DNA from 3 places in the Janthinobacterium sp. 1_2014MBL_MicDiv genome. Region 1 is predicted to be linked to each of the others. Evidence: predicted binding sites of a transcription regulator. Region 1 holds the regulator's gene; each other region holds the start of a gene.
What was found. The regulator NrdR, encoded in region 1, represses ribonucleotide reductase genes. The targets are predictions, from matches to a motif close to CACNANATNTNGTG.
Positions count from the first base shown of each region.

Region 2: a site for NrdR is predicted at 2,458-2,471, ahead of YQ44_RS16600 (ribonucleoside triphosphate reductase). Genes of this name have one in related genera too.
Region 3: a site for NrdR is predicted at 3,545-3,558, ahead of YQ44_RS02430 (ribonucleoside-diphosphate reductase subunit alpha). Genes of this name have one in related genera too.

Region 1 is NZ_CP011319.1:4,370,211-4,375,854, reverse strand. It holds gene ybgC (tol-pal system-associated acyl-CoA thioesterase) at 1-54, opposite strand, end outside; ZMP/ZTP riboswitch at 369-495, shown strand; gene glyA (serine hydroxymethyltransferase) at 607-1,854, shown strand; gene nrdR (transcriptional regulator NrdR) at 2,000-2,461, shown strand; gene pilV (type IV pilus modification protein PilV) at 2,847-3,440, shown strand; gene YQ44_RS18915 (PilW family protein) at 3,437-4,396, shown strand; gene YQ44_RS18910 (pilus assembly PilX family protein) at 4,405-5,064, shown strand; gene YQ44_RS18905 (pilus assembly protein) at 5,061-5,644, shown strand, end outside.
Region 2 is NZ_CP011319.1:3,833,319-3,838,962, forward strand. It holds gene ubiV (ubiquinone anaerobic biosynthesis protein UbiV) at 1-774, opposite strand, end outside; gene ubiU (ubiquinone anaerobic biosynthesis protein UbiU) at 784-1,821, opposite strand; gene YQ44_RS16595 (hypothetical protein) at 1,984-2,394, shown strand; gene YQ44_RS16600 (ribonucleoside triphosphate reductase) at 2,518-4,269, shown strand; gene nrdD (anaerobic ribonucleoside-triphosphate reductase) at 4,266-4,466, shown strand; gene YQ44_RS16610 (anaerobic ribonucleoside-triphosphate reductase activating protein) at 4,456-5,163, shown strand; gene YQ44_RS16615 (Pls/PosA family non-ribosomal peptide synthetase) at 5,312-5,644, shown strand, end outside.
Region 3 is NZ_CP011319.1:559,010-564,653, reverse strand. It holds gene YQ44_RS02435 (ribonucleotide-diphosphate reductase subunit beta) at 1-126, opposite strand, end outside; gene YQ44_RS02430 (ribonucleoside-diphosphate reductase subunit alpha) at 326-3,277, opposite strand; gene ampD (1,6-anhydro-N-acetylmuramyl-L-alanine amidase AmpD) at 3,672-4,283, opposite strand; gene YQ44_RS02420 (sigma 54-interacting transcriptional regulator) at 4,297-5,361, opposite strand; gene YQ44_RS02415 (PP0621 family protein) at 5,490-5,644, opposite strand, start outside.

The DNA of each region.
Region 1 (5,644 bases):
GGCGTCGGTGTCTTCATAGTAGACACGTACGTTCCAGGTAAAGACTGAAGGCATGTTTATTGCGCCAGTAGTGAGATTGAGCAACATTTTACGCGATTTTTCTTCTTGTGACTTGAGGCGCTTGCCTGAATGCCATGCAAAAGCAGCATGCAAGTTGCACCGCAGCATTGTAAGTCTGGGGTGTCCAATGGCAAGCTTCGTAACATACGCTTACATGCCGCAGCCAGGTTTAAGTTCAGCTTAAGAACTGGCGTAGCGGCCCCGTTGATGCTGCGGCGTGCCCGGGCTTGCATGGCGCGCGGCGATTATAGCCGCACCGTTGCATTCCTTGCTCAATTTGAGCACTTAACTTACAATTTGATTTCCATTACGTCTCACGTGACTGGCGAAAAGTCGAAGCGATCTCCACAGTGTGGCGGTCCGCTTACCGGCGAAAGGTGGACACCCACCGGGAAACGTGAGATTTTTCATCAGCCGTTCGCCTGGGTAGCCACTATGGAAAAGCACGAAGAGGCTGCCTGTCCAATGTTGTTATTCACTTAACGCCGGCTCCCCTCATTCGATCCAACCTGCCAGTACAAGCACCCTCATACTTGGAGTTTTTACATGTTTGCAAAAGATCACACCCTCGCCAACGTCGATCCTGAATTGTTCGCCGTCATTCAAAAAGAAAATGTGCGCCAGCACGATCACATCGAGTTGATCGCGTCGGAAAACTACACCTCGCCAGCCGTGATGGAAGCGCAAGGTTCGCAACTGACGAACAAGTATGCCGAAGGCTATCCAGGCAAGCGCTACTACGGCGGCTGCGAATACGTCGACGTGGCCGAGCAACTGGCGATCGACCGCGTGAAACAGCTGTTCGGCGCCGAATGCGCGAACGTGCAGCCGAACTCGGGCTCGCAAGCGAACCAGGGCGTGTTCTTCGCCATGCTGAAACCAGGCGACCTGATCATGGGTATGTCGCTGGCCGAAGGCGGCCACCTGACGCACGGCATGCCGCTGAACATGTCCGGCAAATGGTTCGACGTCGTGTCCTACGGCTTGACGGCGGAAGAAGACATCGACTACGAGGCCATGGAGCGCCTGGCGCGCGAACGCAAGCCCAAGCTGATCATCGCCGGCGCGTCCGCATTCTCGAAAAAGATCGACTTCGAGCGTTTCAGCAAGATCGCCAAGGAAGTGGGCGCCTACTTCATGGTCGACATGGCCCACTACGCCGGCCTGATCGCCGCCGGCCTGTACCCGAACCCGGTGCCATTCGCCGACTTCGTCACCTCGACCACGCACAAATCGCTGCGCGGCCCGCGCGGCGGCATCATCCTGATGAAGGCCGAGCACGAAAAAGCCATCAACTCGGCCATCTTCCCCGGCATCCAGGGCGGCCCGCTGATGCACGTGATCGCCGGCAAGGCCGTCGCCTTCAAGGAAGCGCTGAGCCCTGAATTCGTCGACTACCAGAAGCAAGTGATCAAGAACGCCGACGTGCTGGCGAAAACCCTGATCAAGCGCGGCCTGCGCATCGTTTCCGGCGGCACCGAGTCGCACGTCATGCTGGTCGACCTGCGCGCCAAGAACCTGACGGGCAAGGAAGCCGAAGCCATCCTCGGTTCCGCGCACATCACCTGCAACAAGAACGGCATCCCGAACGACCCGCAAAAGCCATTCGTCACCTCGGGCATCCGCCTGGGCAGCCCGGCGATGACGACGCGCGGCTTCAAGGAAGCGCAAGCGGAAGAAGTGGGCAACCTGATCGCCGACGTGCTGGACAATCCGCATGACGCCGCCACCATCGAGCGCGTGAAAGCGGCCGTGAAAGTGCTGGCCGACGCGCACCCGGTCTACGCCGCATAATTATTTGTCCAGAATGTGTCATACAGAGTAAGATTCTGTCTGACACATTCCGTTGTGCCCATGGGCGCCCGGAGTGATTCGGGCGCCCTTTAATTTAAGAGCGGCGATTTTCCGTCATTCACTACTATAAAGTTGTATCCGCCACATGAAATGTCCATTTTGCCAGCACGGCGACACCCAGGTTCTCGATACGCGCGTATCGGAGGAAGGGGATGCCATACGGCGGCGGCGCCGCTGCAGCAAATGCGACAAGCGCTTCACCACCTATGAGCGCATTGAACTTATCATGCCGGCCGTCGTCAAAAAGAATGGCAGCCGGACGGAGTTCGCTGCGGATAAGTTGCGCGGCAGTTTGATGCTGGCCTTGCGCAAGCGCCCCGTCGCGGCCGCCTCAGTGGACACGGCCATCGCGTCCATCCAGGAAAAACTGCTGACCAGCGGCTTGCGCGAAGTCGATTCCGGCTATATCGGCGAACTCGTCATGCAGGAATTGAAGCGTCTCGACAAGATCGCCTACATCCGCTTCGCTTCCGTCTACAAGAATTTCGAAGACCTGGCCGAGTTCCAGGATGCGATCGCCGAAGTGGGACAGGCGCGCAAGCCCTGACTTGCGTCTGATCGCGGCGCGCTGGCGGCTGGCGTGCCGCGGACGTTTCGGCGCCTTGCCGTCCCGGCGATTCGTCGCCTCACTGTCGCACCATCTCATTCGTCCATCGTCCATCGTCCAGACTCGATGCACCCTGCAGGGCTGGCCGCCCTATGGCCGCATCGTCACGGCCGCGTGTAGGCGCCACCTGGCCATGCCGCGCGCGAGGCTGCTGCTTGCCTGGCGTTTCCGGCAAGCGGTCTGATCAATTACAGCAGCTTTTTTTCCTCGCGCCGCGCCTTTTTGCCACATCGTTTGCGCTGCCGCATACCAGAGTCTTTGACCGCGCCTATCGTGTAGCTGGGCCGCCCGTTCCTGCGGTCCGTTTTGCGCGAGGGAGCACTTCATGGGCAACGGAGGCCGCCGCAGGGCGACGATGGACGGCAGCAGCCTGGTCGAGGTGCTGGTGTCGCTGCTGCTACTGGCGCTGGGCTTGCTCGGCGCCAGCATATTGCAGCTGACTTCCCTGCGCGCGCGCCATGAGTCGGCGCTGCTGTTGGCCGGCGCCCAGCTGGCTTCTGGCATGGCCGAGCGCATGCGCGCCAATGGCGGCCTCCTGCATGGTCCCGACGCCAACAATCCCTATTTGAACCTGGCTTACGAAGCGGCGCCGGATGGTGCCGAACCGCCTGGCGGCGCGCCCGACTGCTTTGGCGCCGCCGCCTGCGGCGCGGCACAGCTGGCGCAATTCGACATCGCCGAGTGGAAACAGCAGCTGCATGCCGCCTTGCCCGGCGCGCGCCTGCTGATCTGCCGCGATGCCCAGGCATGGGACAGCGCCGCGCAAGGCTTGCACTGGGCTTGCAGCGGCGGCAAGGGCGCGCCCATCGTCATCAAGCTGGGCTGGCGCGGCCGCCGTCCCGACGGTAAGCCTGCCGTGAATGGGGCCGGCGAGTCGCTGCCCAAGCTGGCATTGCAACTGGGCGGAGGCGGCGCATGAGTGCCGCACGACGCCGGCGTGGCGGCATGAGCCTGGTTGAATTGCTGGTGGCCCTGTTCCTGGGTGCCCTGCTGATGCTGGCCGCCAGCACCGTGCTGCTGGCGGCCAGCGGCAGTTACTTCGACCAGTCCGCCAGCGCGCGCCTGGATGACAACGGCCGCTATGCGCTCGATGCCATCGCCAGGGCCGTGCGCCAGACGGCGTACGTGAATTGGGACAGCAGCGCCGCGCCGGTCGCCCACGCGGCGCATGACAGCGCCAATATCGCCGGGCTTGACGCGCACAGCCTGGGCAAGAACAGCGAGGGCATCAGCCAGCCGCTGCCGGCCGCCGTGCACGGCAGCGACGTGCTGGCCTTGCGCTATTACGGCGCCGGCATGGGAGAGAACGGCGATGGCTCCGTCCTCAATTGCGCCGGCTTTGGCGTCGGCGCCGCGCAGACGGAGGCGCAGCGGGGCTGGAGCATTTTTTATGTGGCGCAGGGCGCCGACGGCGAGGGAGAATTGCGCTGCAAGTACCGTGGCGCGAACGGCTGGGGCGCCGACGCCATCATCCGTGGCGTCGACACCTTCCAGGTCCTGTATGGCCTCGATACGGATACGCCGCCCGATGGCGTGGCGAACCAGTACGTCAAGGCCAGCGCGCTCGACGCTTACGATGCGGCGCTGCTGCTGGTGGGCGCCAGCGCGGCCGAACGCCAGCGCGACTTTGCCCGCCGCACGCACTGGAAGCGCGTGGCCAGCGTGCGCGTGGCGTTGCTGCTGCATGGCGAGGCGGGCGAAGCGGAAAAGACCGGGCCAGCGCAGTTCGACCTGTTTGGTGCCGCGTATGCGGAGGCGCATGGCGCCAGCGACACGGGCGTGCGCATCGCACGTTCAGCCCTGCCTGCCGCCTTGCGTGGCCGGCTGCGGCACATGCTGCAGACCAGCATCCTGCTGCGCAACGGGCCGGCATAGGCGGCACGATGGCCAGCGCTGGCGCCAGCTGCGGCTCACCGGTTTGCCTCCAGCGGGGGGCGATCCTGGTGTACGTGCTGTGCCTGCTGGTCGTGATCCTGTTGCTGGGCATATCGGCGGCGCAGATGGCATTGCTGGGCGAAAAGGCGGCTCGCGGCGAGCGCGACCGGCATATCGCGTTCCAGGCCGCGGAGGAGGCATTGATGGATGCGCAGAACGATATCGAAGGCTTGCCCGGCGCGCCAGGACGCAGCAGCCTGTTCGCGCCGGGCAGCGCGGCGGGATTCACTGTCGGCTGCGGCGATGGTGGCGAGCTGGGCTTGTGCCTGCCGGCGGAAAAGGGCGCGCCGGCGCTGTGGCTGAGCATGGAGCTGGGCGGTGCCGAGGCGGCCAGCGGGAGCGACGGGAACCGCGCCGTACCCTATGGCCGGTTTACGGGCGCGGCCATGCAGACGGGACAGGGCTTTTTGCCATTTCGCCGGCCCCGCTACATCATCGAGTTGCTGCCGTTTCACCTGCCCGGCGAAGAGGCGGGGGCCGTGATCGGCAGCCTCGCCACCGGCAATTATTTGTACCGCGTGACGGCCATCGGTTTTGGCGCGCAGGACAGCACGCAGGTGGTGCTGCAAAGCTATTACCGCAAGCAGGTAGCCGGAGCGGGGCCATGATCGCGCATCGGCATCGGCATTGGCTGGCGCTGCGGCGCGCTGGCCGGGCCTGGCTGGCGGCGCTGTGCTGGCTATGTTGCAGCGTTGCCGTTGGCGCCACCACGCCCACGGTGACGCTGGAGCGGGCCGACGTCGGCTTGTACGGTGCCCGCGTGCCGCCGAATCTGCTGCTCAACCTGTCGTTCACGCACGCTGCCGCCGCTGCCGCGCATGCAGGCGACTACGCGCCGCAGCGCGACTACGCCGGCTACTTCCATGCGCGCATGTGCTACCGCTATCCGTATCGCAGCAAGGATGGCGTGAGCGTGCCGGACTTGCGCGTAGCGACCGCTTACTTCTCTGTCCTGAAGCCGGCCGACGCGCAGCATGGCTGTGGCGGCGATAGTTTCAGCGGCAACTTCCTCAACTGGGCTAGCGCCAGCATGCTCGATATCGTCCGCTATGCCCTGACGGGCGGCGACCGCGTCATCGACGAGGCGCGCAAGACGGTGCTGCAGCGCGCTTATCTGCCTGACAGCCTGAACGGCAACGATGCCATCGACTTTTTCGCCCATCCCGCCTTTTTCCCGCGCAAGGTTTT
Region 2 (5,644 bases), 540 kb from region 1:
GCGGTCGAAAATGGCGATGACCTGGTCCGTATGCATGGCTTGCGGGCTGAGGCGCGCGACGGACACGCCCATGGCATGCATGGCGTCGAGTTCGCGCACCAGGTTGTAGACCAGGGCCGACTGCGTCTGCGTGCCGTTGAGCACGAGGAACGGCACTTCGTCGCGCGTGCGCAGCAGCAGGCCATCCGGCTCTTCCAGGCAGCTGTAGCCGCAATCGTCCTTCGGCAGGTTGCGGTTGCGCGCCGTGAAGCAGCGCGCGGAAAACGCCAGCGGCATGCGGCCATAGGCAAAGACTTCCGTTTCCAGCCCTTCCGGTTTCTGGCGCTGCATCTCGGCCAGCGCTTCCTGGCCCATTTCCAGCGGCATCACCCAGCGCCGGGCGCCCAGGCGCGCCAGCAATTGCAGGCTGGGACCATTGAACAGGTTCAGGTGCGGGCCGGCGATGAAAGGCGCGCCCTTCGCCATGCAATGCACGGCGCCCATGTCGTTCGCCTCGACCGCATAGCGGCCATTGCCCGTGATGCGGCGCAGGGTCGCCAGTTCGGCGCCCGCCTCGATCAGCGCCTGCGTCGACAGCACCACTTCCTTGCCGGCTGCGGCCAGCATGTCGGCGATATCGAGCCAGTCGGCCAGGCGCAGCTCATGCCGGCGCGAGCACACGGTTTCGCCCAGGTAGACGATATCGACGGCGGTGCCGGCGATCTGCTGGTAAAACTCGAACACAGTGGCACGCGGCCAGTAGTACAGCAAGGGGCCCAAAGAGAGTTTCAGCATGTTCATCCTTTATTTCCAGGAGCGGTGGTAAGCGCCCAACGTGTGCTGCTGGCCCTCGGCCAGCTTGTCCATGGCCGCCATCCAGCCCGGCTTGACGGCGTAGCGCGCATTGCCTTCGCGGCAGGCGTCGATCGCCTCGCGCCAGACGCGCGTCACCTGCGCCACGTAGGCGGGGCTGCGCTGGCGCCCTTCGATCTTCACGGCGCGCACGCCCATGGCGATCAATTGCGGCAGCAGCGCCAGGGTATTCAGGCTGGCCGGCTCCTCGATCGCGTAATACTCTTCGTCGTTGACCTCGAAACGTCCCTTGCACAGGGTCGGGTAGCTGGCGTTCTCGCCCGGCGCGTAACGGTCGATCAGCACGCCGTTCAGGCGCGACTCCAGGCCGTTCGGCGTCTCCAGCCAGCGCACGGATTTCGCCGGCGAGCACACGCCGTGGGTATTCGGCGCCTCGCCCGTCGCATACGAGGACAGCGCGCAGCGGCCCTCGACCATCACGCACAGGCTGCCGAAGCCGAAGACCTCGATCTCGACATCCGTCTTGGCGATCAATTGCTCGACCTGCGCCATGGACAGCACGCGCGGCAGCACGGCGCGGGCGATGCCGAAGTGTTCATGGTAAAAATTGATGGCCTCGTAATTGGTGGCCGACCCCTGCACGGACAGGTGCAGGCGCAGCTGCGGCTGGTGCTGGGCCGCATACGCCATCAGGCCCGGATCGGCGACGATCATGGCGTCGATGCCGGCCTGCGCGGCGCGGTCGATGGCGCTGCGCCATACGGCCCAGTTGTGCGGCTGCGGATAGGTATTCAAGGCCAGCAAGACCTTGCGTCCATACTGGTGCGCATAGCGCACGCCCTCGGCGATGGCCTTCTCGTCGAAATTGAGGCCGGCGAAATTGCGCGCGTTGGTGGCGTCGCGAAAACCCAGGTACACGGTGTCGGCGCCATTGTCGACGGCCGCTTTCAGGGCGGGCAGGCTGCCGGCGGGACAGACCAGTTCCAGCGGTCCGGCCACGCGGGTGGCGGTGGTTGCTTCAAGCATCATGATATTCACATTCCTGTGTCGGCTCAGGGTGCAGACTATAGCCCCGCCCATGGCGCCCAGTCCTTGACCCAGGTGAAGGAATGCATGCATGGCCGGCACGCGCGCGAATTGCTTGACCTGGCTGTAAAATGCCCGTCCCATTATCCGATTCCACTGACCGCCATGCCCCGCAAACCGCTGCTGATCTTCCTGCTGACCCTGTTCCTCACCGTGCTGCAGGTGCAGTGGGCGGCGCCGGCCGACGGCCTTGACGCCGAGACGCTGTCCATCCTGTCGCCCGAGGTACTGGGCGCGTATCCGGGCGTGCTGCTGCTGTTCCTGCAGGCCGCCTTGGCGCGCCGCGCCATGTCCGTGCCGCGCCAGGCGGCCATCTGCACGGGCCTGCTGGCCGTCTACTGGCTGCTGGCGAACTACGTCACCTTCGACTTGCGCGTCGCCAGCTGGAGCACGTTCTCGCCGCTGGAAATCTGGGCGCACGTGCTGCCCGCCTCCCTCCTCAGCATCGCCGTCTGCGGCGCCGCCTGGTTCGGCCTGAGCTGCTTCATCCTGCGCCAGGGACGCGCGAAAAAGTAAACGGGGGCGCTTTTTTCACCTGCGTCAAGGATTTGGCAAGCAACTGCACGCCCCCTTTGACGTCACTACATTTAGTGATTAATCTCCATGAAAACACCGCATGTTGTGTTTATTGGAGATTCCATGTCAACTACAGCACCAGCAAGAGCAGCCCCCGGCCAGGTCGATGTCGCCGCGTCCGTCAATGAATATCTGGACCGGCGCGACTGGCGCGTCAACGCCAACGCCAACCAGGGTTATTCCCTGGGCGGCCTGATCCTCAACGTCTCGGGCAAGGTCATCGCCAACTACTGGCTCGACCAGGTGTACCCGCCGGCTGTGGGCGCGGCGCACCGCGAAGCGGCCCTGCACATCCACGACCTCGACATGCTGGCCGGCTATTGCGCCGGCTGGTCGCTGCGCACCCTGCTGCACGAAGGCTTGAATGGCGTGCCAGGCAAGATCGAATCGAGCCCGCCGAAGCATATGTCGAGCGCCATCGGCCAGATCGTCAACTTCCTCGGCACGCTGCAAAACGAATGGGCCGGCGCGCAGGCGTTCAGCTCCTTCGACACCTACATGGCACCCTTCATCCGCAAGGACAGCCTGCGCTACGAGGACGTGCGCCAGTACATGCAGGAGCTGATCTTCAACCTCAACGTGCCATCGCGCTGGGGCACGCAGACGCCGTTCACCAACCTCACCTTCGACTGGGTCTGCCCGGACGACCTGCGCGAGCAGATCCCCGTCATCGCCGGCCAGGAGATGGATTTCTGCTATGGCGAGCTGCAGGCCGAGATGGACATGATCAACCGCGCCTACATCGAGATCATGATGGCGGGCGACGCCAAGGGCCGCGTCTTCACGTTTCCCATCCCGACCTACAACATCACCGAGGACTTCGACTGGCATAGCGAGAACGCCGAACGCCTGTTCGAGATGACGGCCCGCTACGGCCTGCCCTACTTCCAGAATTTCATCAATTCGGAACTCAAGCCGAACATGATCCGCTCCATGTGCTGCCGCCTGCAGCTGGACTTGCGCGAACTGCTGAAACGCGGCAACGGCCTGTTCGGCTCGGCCGAGCAGACCGGCTCCCTCGGCGTGGTGACGGTCAACTGCGCGCGCCTGGGCCATTTGTGGCGCGGCGACGAGAAAGCGCTGCTGGCCGACCTGGACCGCCTGCTGGAACTGGGCAAGTCCAGCCTGGAAATCAAGCGCACCACCATCGAGGAACTGATGCAGCAAGGCCTGTTTCCCTACACGAAACGCTACCTGGGCACCCTGCGCAACCACTTTTCCACGCTGGGCGTGAACGGCATCAACGAGATGATCCGCAATTTCAGCGGCGACGCCTATGACATCACGGCGCCAGAAGGCCATGCGCTGGCCGTGCGCCTGCTCGACCACGTGCGCGCCCGCATGCTGGCATTCCAGGAAGAGACGGGGCATATGTACAACCTGGAAGCGACGCCGGCCGAGGGCACGACCTACCGCTTCGCCCGCGAAGACCGCAAGCGCTTCCCCGCCATCCTGCAGGCGGGCACGCCGGACAACCCCTACTACACGAATTCCTCGCAGCTGCCCGTCGGCCATACGGACGACCCGTTCGAGGCGCTGGAACTGCAGGACGCGCTGCAGCGCAAGTACACGGGCGGCACGGTGCTGCACCTGTACATGACGGAAGCGCTGTCGGACGCCAACGCCTGCCGCGAACTCGTGAAGCGCGCCCTGGGCCGCTTCTCGCTGCCCTACATCACGGTCACGCCCACGTTTTCCATCTGCCCGCGCCACGGCTACCTGGCCGGCAAGCACGAATTCTGTCCCACCTGCGACGCGGAGCTCATCGCCCGCAAGCAGGCCCACCCTGTTGCATCTCTTGAGGAAACGCCATGAACGCACGTCCCGACTTCACTCCCGCCATCACCCTCGTCGACAGCGAACGCCAGCGCTGCGAAATCTGGACTCGCGTGATGGGCTATCACCGTCCCGTCGCCTCGTTCAACATCGGCAAGCAGGGCGAATTCCACGAGCGCCAGTACTTTACGGAAACGGGCGCCCGGCTTGGCCAGCCCGCCTGCCATGGCGGCTGAACTGAAAGTGGGCGGCCTGACGCCCTTTTCCGCCAGCGACTATCCGGGCAAGCTGGCGGCCGTGGTCTTCGTGCAGGGCTGCCCGTGGCGCTGCGGCTATTGCCACAATCCGCACCTGCAGGCGCGCACGCCGGACGGCGCGATGCCCTGGCGCGACGTCCTGACCTGGCTGCGCCGCCGCGTGGGCCTGGTCGACGCCGTCGTCTTCAGCGGCGGCGAGGCCTGCATGGACCCGGCGCTGGGGCGCGCCATCGGCGAGGTCAAGGCGCTGGGCTTCGGCATCGGCCTGCATACGGCCTGCATCTATCCGCAGCGCCTGACCGAGGTGTTGCCCCTGCTCGACTGGGTGGGCTTCGACATCAAGGCGCCGTTTGCCGACTATCGTCATGTGACCCGCGTCGCCGGCAGCGGCGATCCGGCGCGCGCCTGCCTGGACGCCATCCTGGCCAGCGGCGTCGCCTACGAATGCCGCACCACGGCCCACCCGGACCTGCTGCCCGATGAACAGCTGCTGGCCCTGGCCGCCACCCTGGCCGGCAAAGGCGTCAGCAACTACGTGCTGCAGCAGTTCCGCGCCGACGGCTGCCTCGATGCGGCGCTGGCCGGCCGCCCCCTGCACGGCTATCCGGCGGCGCAGACCCTGGCGCAACTGGGCGCCATGTTTCCCCGTTTTACATTCCGTAACCATGGCAATTGAGCCTGCAGCCACATAATTGCTGAAAGCCCCACAAAATTCCCCGTTCTGCAACGCTGAAATGCCCTGCTTGCTGTAATGTATCAACTGCGCCGCGCACCACGCGCGGCCCGTCTGATCCATCACACAGCACTACAGATAAGCGTCATCCATGAACGATTTCACCGCAGCCAGTCCAGGCACCCCCTCCACCCACGCCGACATCCTGTACGGTCCGCCGCGACCGGATTTGCTGCGCGAGGAAGTGCTGGCCGACCTGCTGGAAGCGACGGCGCGCCGCTGCCCGCAGCAAGTCGCCCTGATCGACGGCGCGCGCCGCATCACCTATGCGGAACTCGATGCCCAGGCCGGCCTGGCGGCGGCGCGCCTGGTGGCGGCCGGCGTCCAGCCCGGCGATATCGTGGGACTGTGGCTGCCGCGCGGCGCCCACCTGCTGCTGATGCAGGCGGCCATCGCCAAGGCGGGCGCCGCCTGGCTGCCCGTC
Region 3 (5,644 bases), 2.6 Mb from region 1:
CTCGGCGTTCGCTTCGGACGGCTCGGCGCCCGCTGGCAGGTTCAATTCGGTATTTCCCAGTGGCGCTTGCTGCGCCGGACGCGGCGCAGCTGCCGACGTGGTTTCATCATCCCAAGACAACGACATAATCTTCTTCCTTTCCATGCCGGTTCACCGGCGTCTGCAACAGGCCCGTTGTACCGGGCAATACAGACATTAACAACATTGAATCAACCCGGCCGTACCGGGCTGACAACTAAAATTTATACTAAAAACCGTCGCACGCAAGCCCGATACCGGGCAAGTGGCGCAGCCGCACTTCAGAAAGCGGGCTGCGCGCCGGGTTTTACTGGCAGGCTTCGCATTCTTCAAAGCCATCGTCGCCTGGACGCAGGTAGCAGGCTTCGCCATCGGCGTCGTCCGCTGCCGCTGCCACTGCTGGCGCCACGGCCACCGCTGCTGCAGCCACCACGGCTGCCTGGGCGCTCTGTGCGCTGGCCGACATGCCGCCGTCGACTGCCACGGCATTCAGGGCGCCCGTCTTGGAGGTCGATTTCTCCATGTGGGTGGCGGCGATGGTGCGCAGGTAGTAAGTGGTTTTCAGGCCACGCAGCCATGCCAGCTTGTAGGTTTCGTCCAGCTTCTTGCCGGAAGCACCCGCCATGTAGATGTTCAGCGACTGCGCCTGGTCGATCCACTTCTGGCGACGCGAAGCCGCTTCCACCAGCCAGCTTGGCGATACTTCAAAGGCCGTCGCATAGATGTCGCGCAGGTCTTGCGGGATGCGGTCGATCTTCACCAGCGAGCCGTCGAAGTACTTCAGGTCCGAGATCATGACTTCATCCCACAGGTCGCGCGCCTTCAGGTCGCGCACCAGGTAGCCGTTGATCTCGGTGAATTCGCCCGACAGGTTCGATTTCACGTACAGGTTCTGGAACGTCGGCTCGATACAGGCCGATACGCCGATGATGTTCGAGATCGTCGCCGTCGGGGCGATCGCCACGCAATTCGAGTTGCGCATGCCGAACTTGGCGATGCGCTCGCGCACCGGGGTCCAGTCCATGGCCGACGAGGAATCGACTTCCAGGTAGCCGCCGCGCTCTTCGGCCAGCAGTTTGACCGAGTCTTGCGGCAGGATGCCGCGGTCCCACAGCGAGCCGGCGTACGATTCATAGCGGCCGCGCTCTTCGGCCAGTTCCGTCGACGCCAGGTAGGCGTAGTAGCAGACGGCTTCCATCGAGGTGTCGGCAAACGACACGGCGGCATCCGAGGCGAACGGCACGCGCATCATGTGCAGGCAGTCCTGGAAGCCCATCACGCCCATGCCGACCGGACGGTGGCGCATGTTCGAATTGCGCGCCTTGTCGACGGCGTAGTAGTTGATGTCGATGACGTTGTCGAGCATGCGCATGGCGGTGCGGATGGTCTTGGCCAGCTTGACGTGATCGAGCTTGCCTTCTTTCATGTGCGCCGGCATGTTCACGGAACCGAGGTTGCAGACGGCGATTTCGTCAGGACCCGTGTTCAGCGTGATTTCCGTGCACAGGTTCGAGCTGTGGACGACGCCGACGTGCGACTGCGGGCTGCGGATGTTGCACGGATCCTTGAAGGTGATCCATGGGTGGCCCGTTTCAAACAGCATCGACAGCATCTTGCGCCACAGGTCCAGCGCGGCGATCTTCTTGAACGAACGCATTTCGCCGGCGGCGGCCTTGGCTTCGTAGCCCAGGTACGCCTTTTCAAAGGCCTTGCCGACCAGGTCGTGCAAGTCCGGCGTTTCGGATGGCGAGAACAGGGTCCACTCGCCTTTTTCCATGACGCGCTTCATGAACATGTCGGGAATCCAGTTCGCCGTGTTCATGTCGTGCGTGCGGCGGCGGTCGTCGCCCGTGTTCTTGCGCAGGTCGAGGAATTCCTCGATGTCCATGTGCCAGGTTTCCAGGTAGGCGCAGACGGCGCCCTTGCGCTTGCCGCCCTGGTTGACTGCCACGGCCGTGTCGTTGACCACTTTCAGGAACGGCACCACGCCTTGCGACTTGCCGTTGGTGCCCTTGATGTGGGCGCCCAGGGCGCGCACTGGCGTCCAGTCGTTGCCCAGGCCGCCTGCGTACTTGGCCAGCAGCGCGTTGTCCTTGATGGCGTCGTAGATGCCTTCGAGGTCATCCGACACGGTGCTCAGGTAGCACGACGACAGCTGCGAGCGCAGGGTGCCCGAGTTGAACAGGGTCGGGGTCGAGCTCATGAAGTCGAACGAGGACAGCAGCTTGTAGAACTCGATGGCGCGCGCTTCGCGGTCCGCTTCGTTCAGCGACAGGCCCATGGCCACGCGCATGTAGAAGGCCTGCGGCATTTCGATGCGCACGTCATGGATGTGCAGGAAGTAGCGGTCATACAGGGTTTGCAGGCCGATGTAACCGAATTGCAAGTCGCGGTCGGCGACGATGGCTTTCGCCAGGCGTTCCAGGTCGAAGCTGGCCAGTACCGGATTCAGCAGGTCGTTGGCGATGCCCTTGGCAATATATGCGGGGAAATACGTCAGGTATTCGGCGGCAGCGGCCGCTTGCGGCACTTCCTTGCCGAACACTTCCTTGCGCACCGTGTGCAGCAGGATGCGGGCCGTGACCTGGCTGTAGGCCGGATCTTTTTCCATCAGCGCGCGCGCCGCCAGGATGGCCGACTTGTGCAGCTCTTCGACGGGCACGCCGTCGTACAGGTTTTTCACGGTCTCGGCCAGGATGGCGTCGGCATCGACGTGCTTTTCCAGGCCGGCGCAAGCGGCGTTGATCAGGTCGCGCACTTCCTGCATGTCCAGCAGGCGGCGCACGCCGTTGTCGGTGACGTTCAGCTGGGGCGCCGTGACTTGCGCGGAAGCGCCTTGCGCTTCCTTCTGCAGGCGGCGCTCTTCCATGTGCTTGGCGCGGTACAGCACGTAGGCACGCGCCACGTCATGCTCGCCCGAACGCATCAGCGACAATTCCACCTGGTCTTGCACGTCTTCGATATGGAAGGTGCCGCCGCCCGGATGGCGGCGCACCAGCGCGGCCACGACACCGTCAGTCAATTGTTCCACCAGTTCGCGGATGCGTGCCGACGCCGCGCCCTGGCCGCCGTTAACGGCCAAAAACGCCTTGGTCATGGCGATGGCGATCTTCGAAGGCTCAAATGCCACCACCGCACCGTTGCGGCGGATGATGCGATAGTCGCCCAAGGCTGCGCCGGTACTTGCCACGCTGTGGGCCGCGCTGGGCGCTGGCGATGCTGGCGTTGGATTGATGGAAATATCTTGAGGTGATTGCATTGAAGCTCCCGTTGTCAGCTAAAGTCAGCCTGCAGTTTTGCTGCCGCGTGTGTTGTTGAATAGAACGCCCGATGCTCAGGGTTTCTTCAGGTAATATTGTTGCTAAATAATAAATTCATAATGCGCAAACAGGGTCAGAATCCATATTGCCAAACCGTACTGCCGGGCTGGCGCGAAACACGATCAAGGGTGATAAACCGCCAGTTCCCGTTGCCATACCGGCAAGCAGGGTAGCTTTGACAATAATTCTGAAAACGTCTGAGATGGCACTACATATAGTCTTTAAATCCAAGTTCTGCACTAATTGTAGTGCCCATCGAAATGGGATGCAATAGTTTTCCGGCATCCGCCAGCGTAATTTTTTGTACTTTCTTATACGATTTCGGTTGACTTTTCAGGGCAGCGGCGGGAAGCCCAATGCCCGCGAAGTAAGCGCTAACGCAGCTTGCCGCGCCAGGGTTTCCAGCCAGCATACTTGATAAAAATGCCAGTCGAAAAATGGCCCCGGATCCGTCTTCCTGCCCGGCGCAATATGTTCATGTCCACGCACCTGGCTCAGCCCGTAGCGCGCCACCAGCGCCGCCGTCAATGCCGCCAGGACATGGTATTGCCGCGGCTGGAAGGGCACGCAGTCCGAGCCTTCCATTTCGATACCGATCGAATATCCATTGCACTGCGGGCGTCCCTCGAACGAGGACGTGCCGGCATGCCAGGCGCGCTGGTCAGCCGAAACATATTGCAACAACGCACCATCGCGCCGCACAAAAAAGTGCGCCGACACCTGCAAGCCACGCAGGTCGGCGAAAGAAGGATCGGCATTATAATCTACCCGGCCGGTAAACAAGTCCGACACATGCGGCCCGCCAAAGTGGCCACCCGGCAAACTGATGTTATGGATCACCAGCAAGTCGATTTGCGCGCCATCGGGCCGCGCATCCCAGTACGGCGATTCGTAGCGCACGGCGCCATCGCACCAGCCGTCTTCATCTATCTTCCATGCCGTCATCAAGCCGGGGCTCCTATATCGTCAATTTTTGCATTCTGTAACGCAACTGGCGCACGCTGAGCCCCAGTTGCCGCGCCGCCCGCCCGCGGTGATAGCGTTCCCGCTCCAGCGCCAGCACGATCATGTCGCGCTCGGCCCGGCACAGATACGCCGCCAATGGCAGGACGGCCACCTCGCCGCGCGCCGCCATGCCGGGCAGCGACAGTTGCCGCTCCAGTCCGGGCACCGCCGCTTCCAAGGGCACGGCGCCAGCTGCAGCGCGCATCGGGACCGCAGCCGGGACCGGAACGGCTGGCGGCAAGCCCAGGCCGTCGAGCGCGATCACGCCGCCGTCGGCAAAAGCCAGCGCCCGTTCCAGCAGGTTTTCCAGCTCGCGCACATTGCCTGGAAACGCATAATTGCCCAGTGCCGCCAGCACCGGCGGCGCCAGCCGCACGGTCTGCCTTGGCGCCAGGCGCGCCAGTATCGCCTCACATAATACCTGCAGATCGCCGAGCCGTTCCCGCAACGGCGGCACGGCCAGCTCGATCACATTGAGCCGGTAATACAGATCGCGGCGAAAGGTGCCGGCCGCCACGCCGCGCGCCAGGCCATGCTGGCTGGCGCACAGGATGCGCACATCGACGGCTTCGTCGGTGCTGCCGCCCAGCTTGCGCACGCGGCGCTCCTGCAGGGCGCGCAACAGCTTTACCTGCATGGCCAGCGGCAGGTCGTCGACTTCATCGAGCAGCAGGCTGCCGCCGTGCGCGGCCTGGAACAGGCCCTGCCGTTCATGCAGCGCGCCCGTATAGGCGCCCTGGCGGCAGCCAAAGAATTCCGCCTCCATCAGCGCTTCGGGTATCGCCCCGCAATTGACGGCGATAAACGGAAAAGGGGCGCGCGCGCCCTGCGCATGGATGGCGCGCGCCGCCAACTCCTTGCCGCTGCCCGACTCGCCGCGGATGGCCACCGGCGCGCCGCAGCAGGCGATGCGGCCGATCTGCGCGCGCAGCGCCTGCATGGCGGCCGAGTTGCCACTCAATTGCGGTGCCGGCGGCATGCCGATGGCGGCCACGGTACGCGGGCTGAGGCGGGACATGGACTGGCCTTTCTGCGATGGCGCTACGGGTCGCTTCCTGCAGATGCTACGCCAGACTGGCGGTGGGGGACGTTACGATACGGATGAGCAATGCGGGAGGCGGCGGCCTACCTGCCCGCCGGCCGACACTACAGGGTGGCGTGCGCGTGACTGCAGTAATCGTGGCCCTTGGCCTGCACGTTTTCGGAAGCCGGGTAGTACACGCCGCAATGGGCGCAGCACAGCATCAGCTCGGCATCGGGCAATTCCTGCGGCCGGCCGGGCGGTGCAAACGGATGCGGCG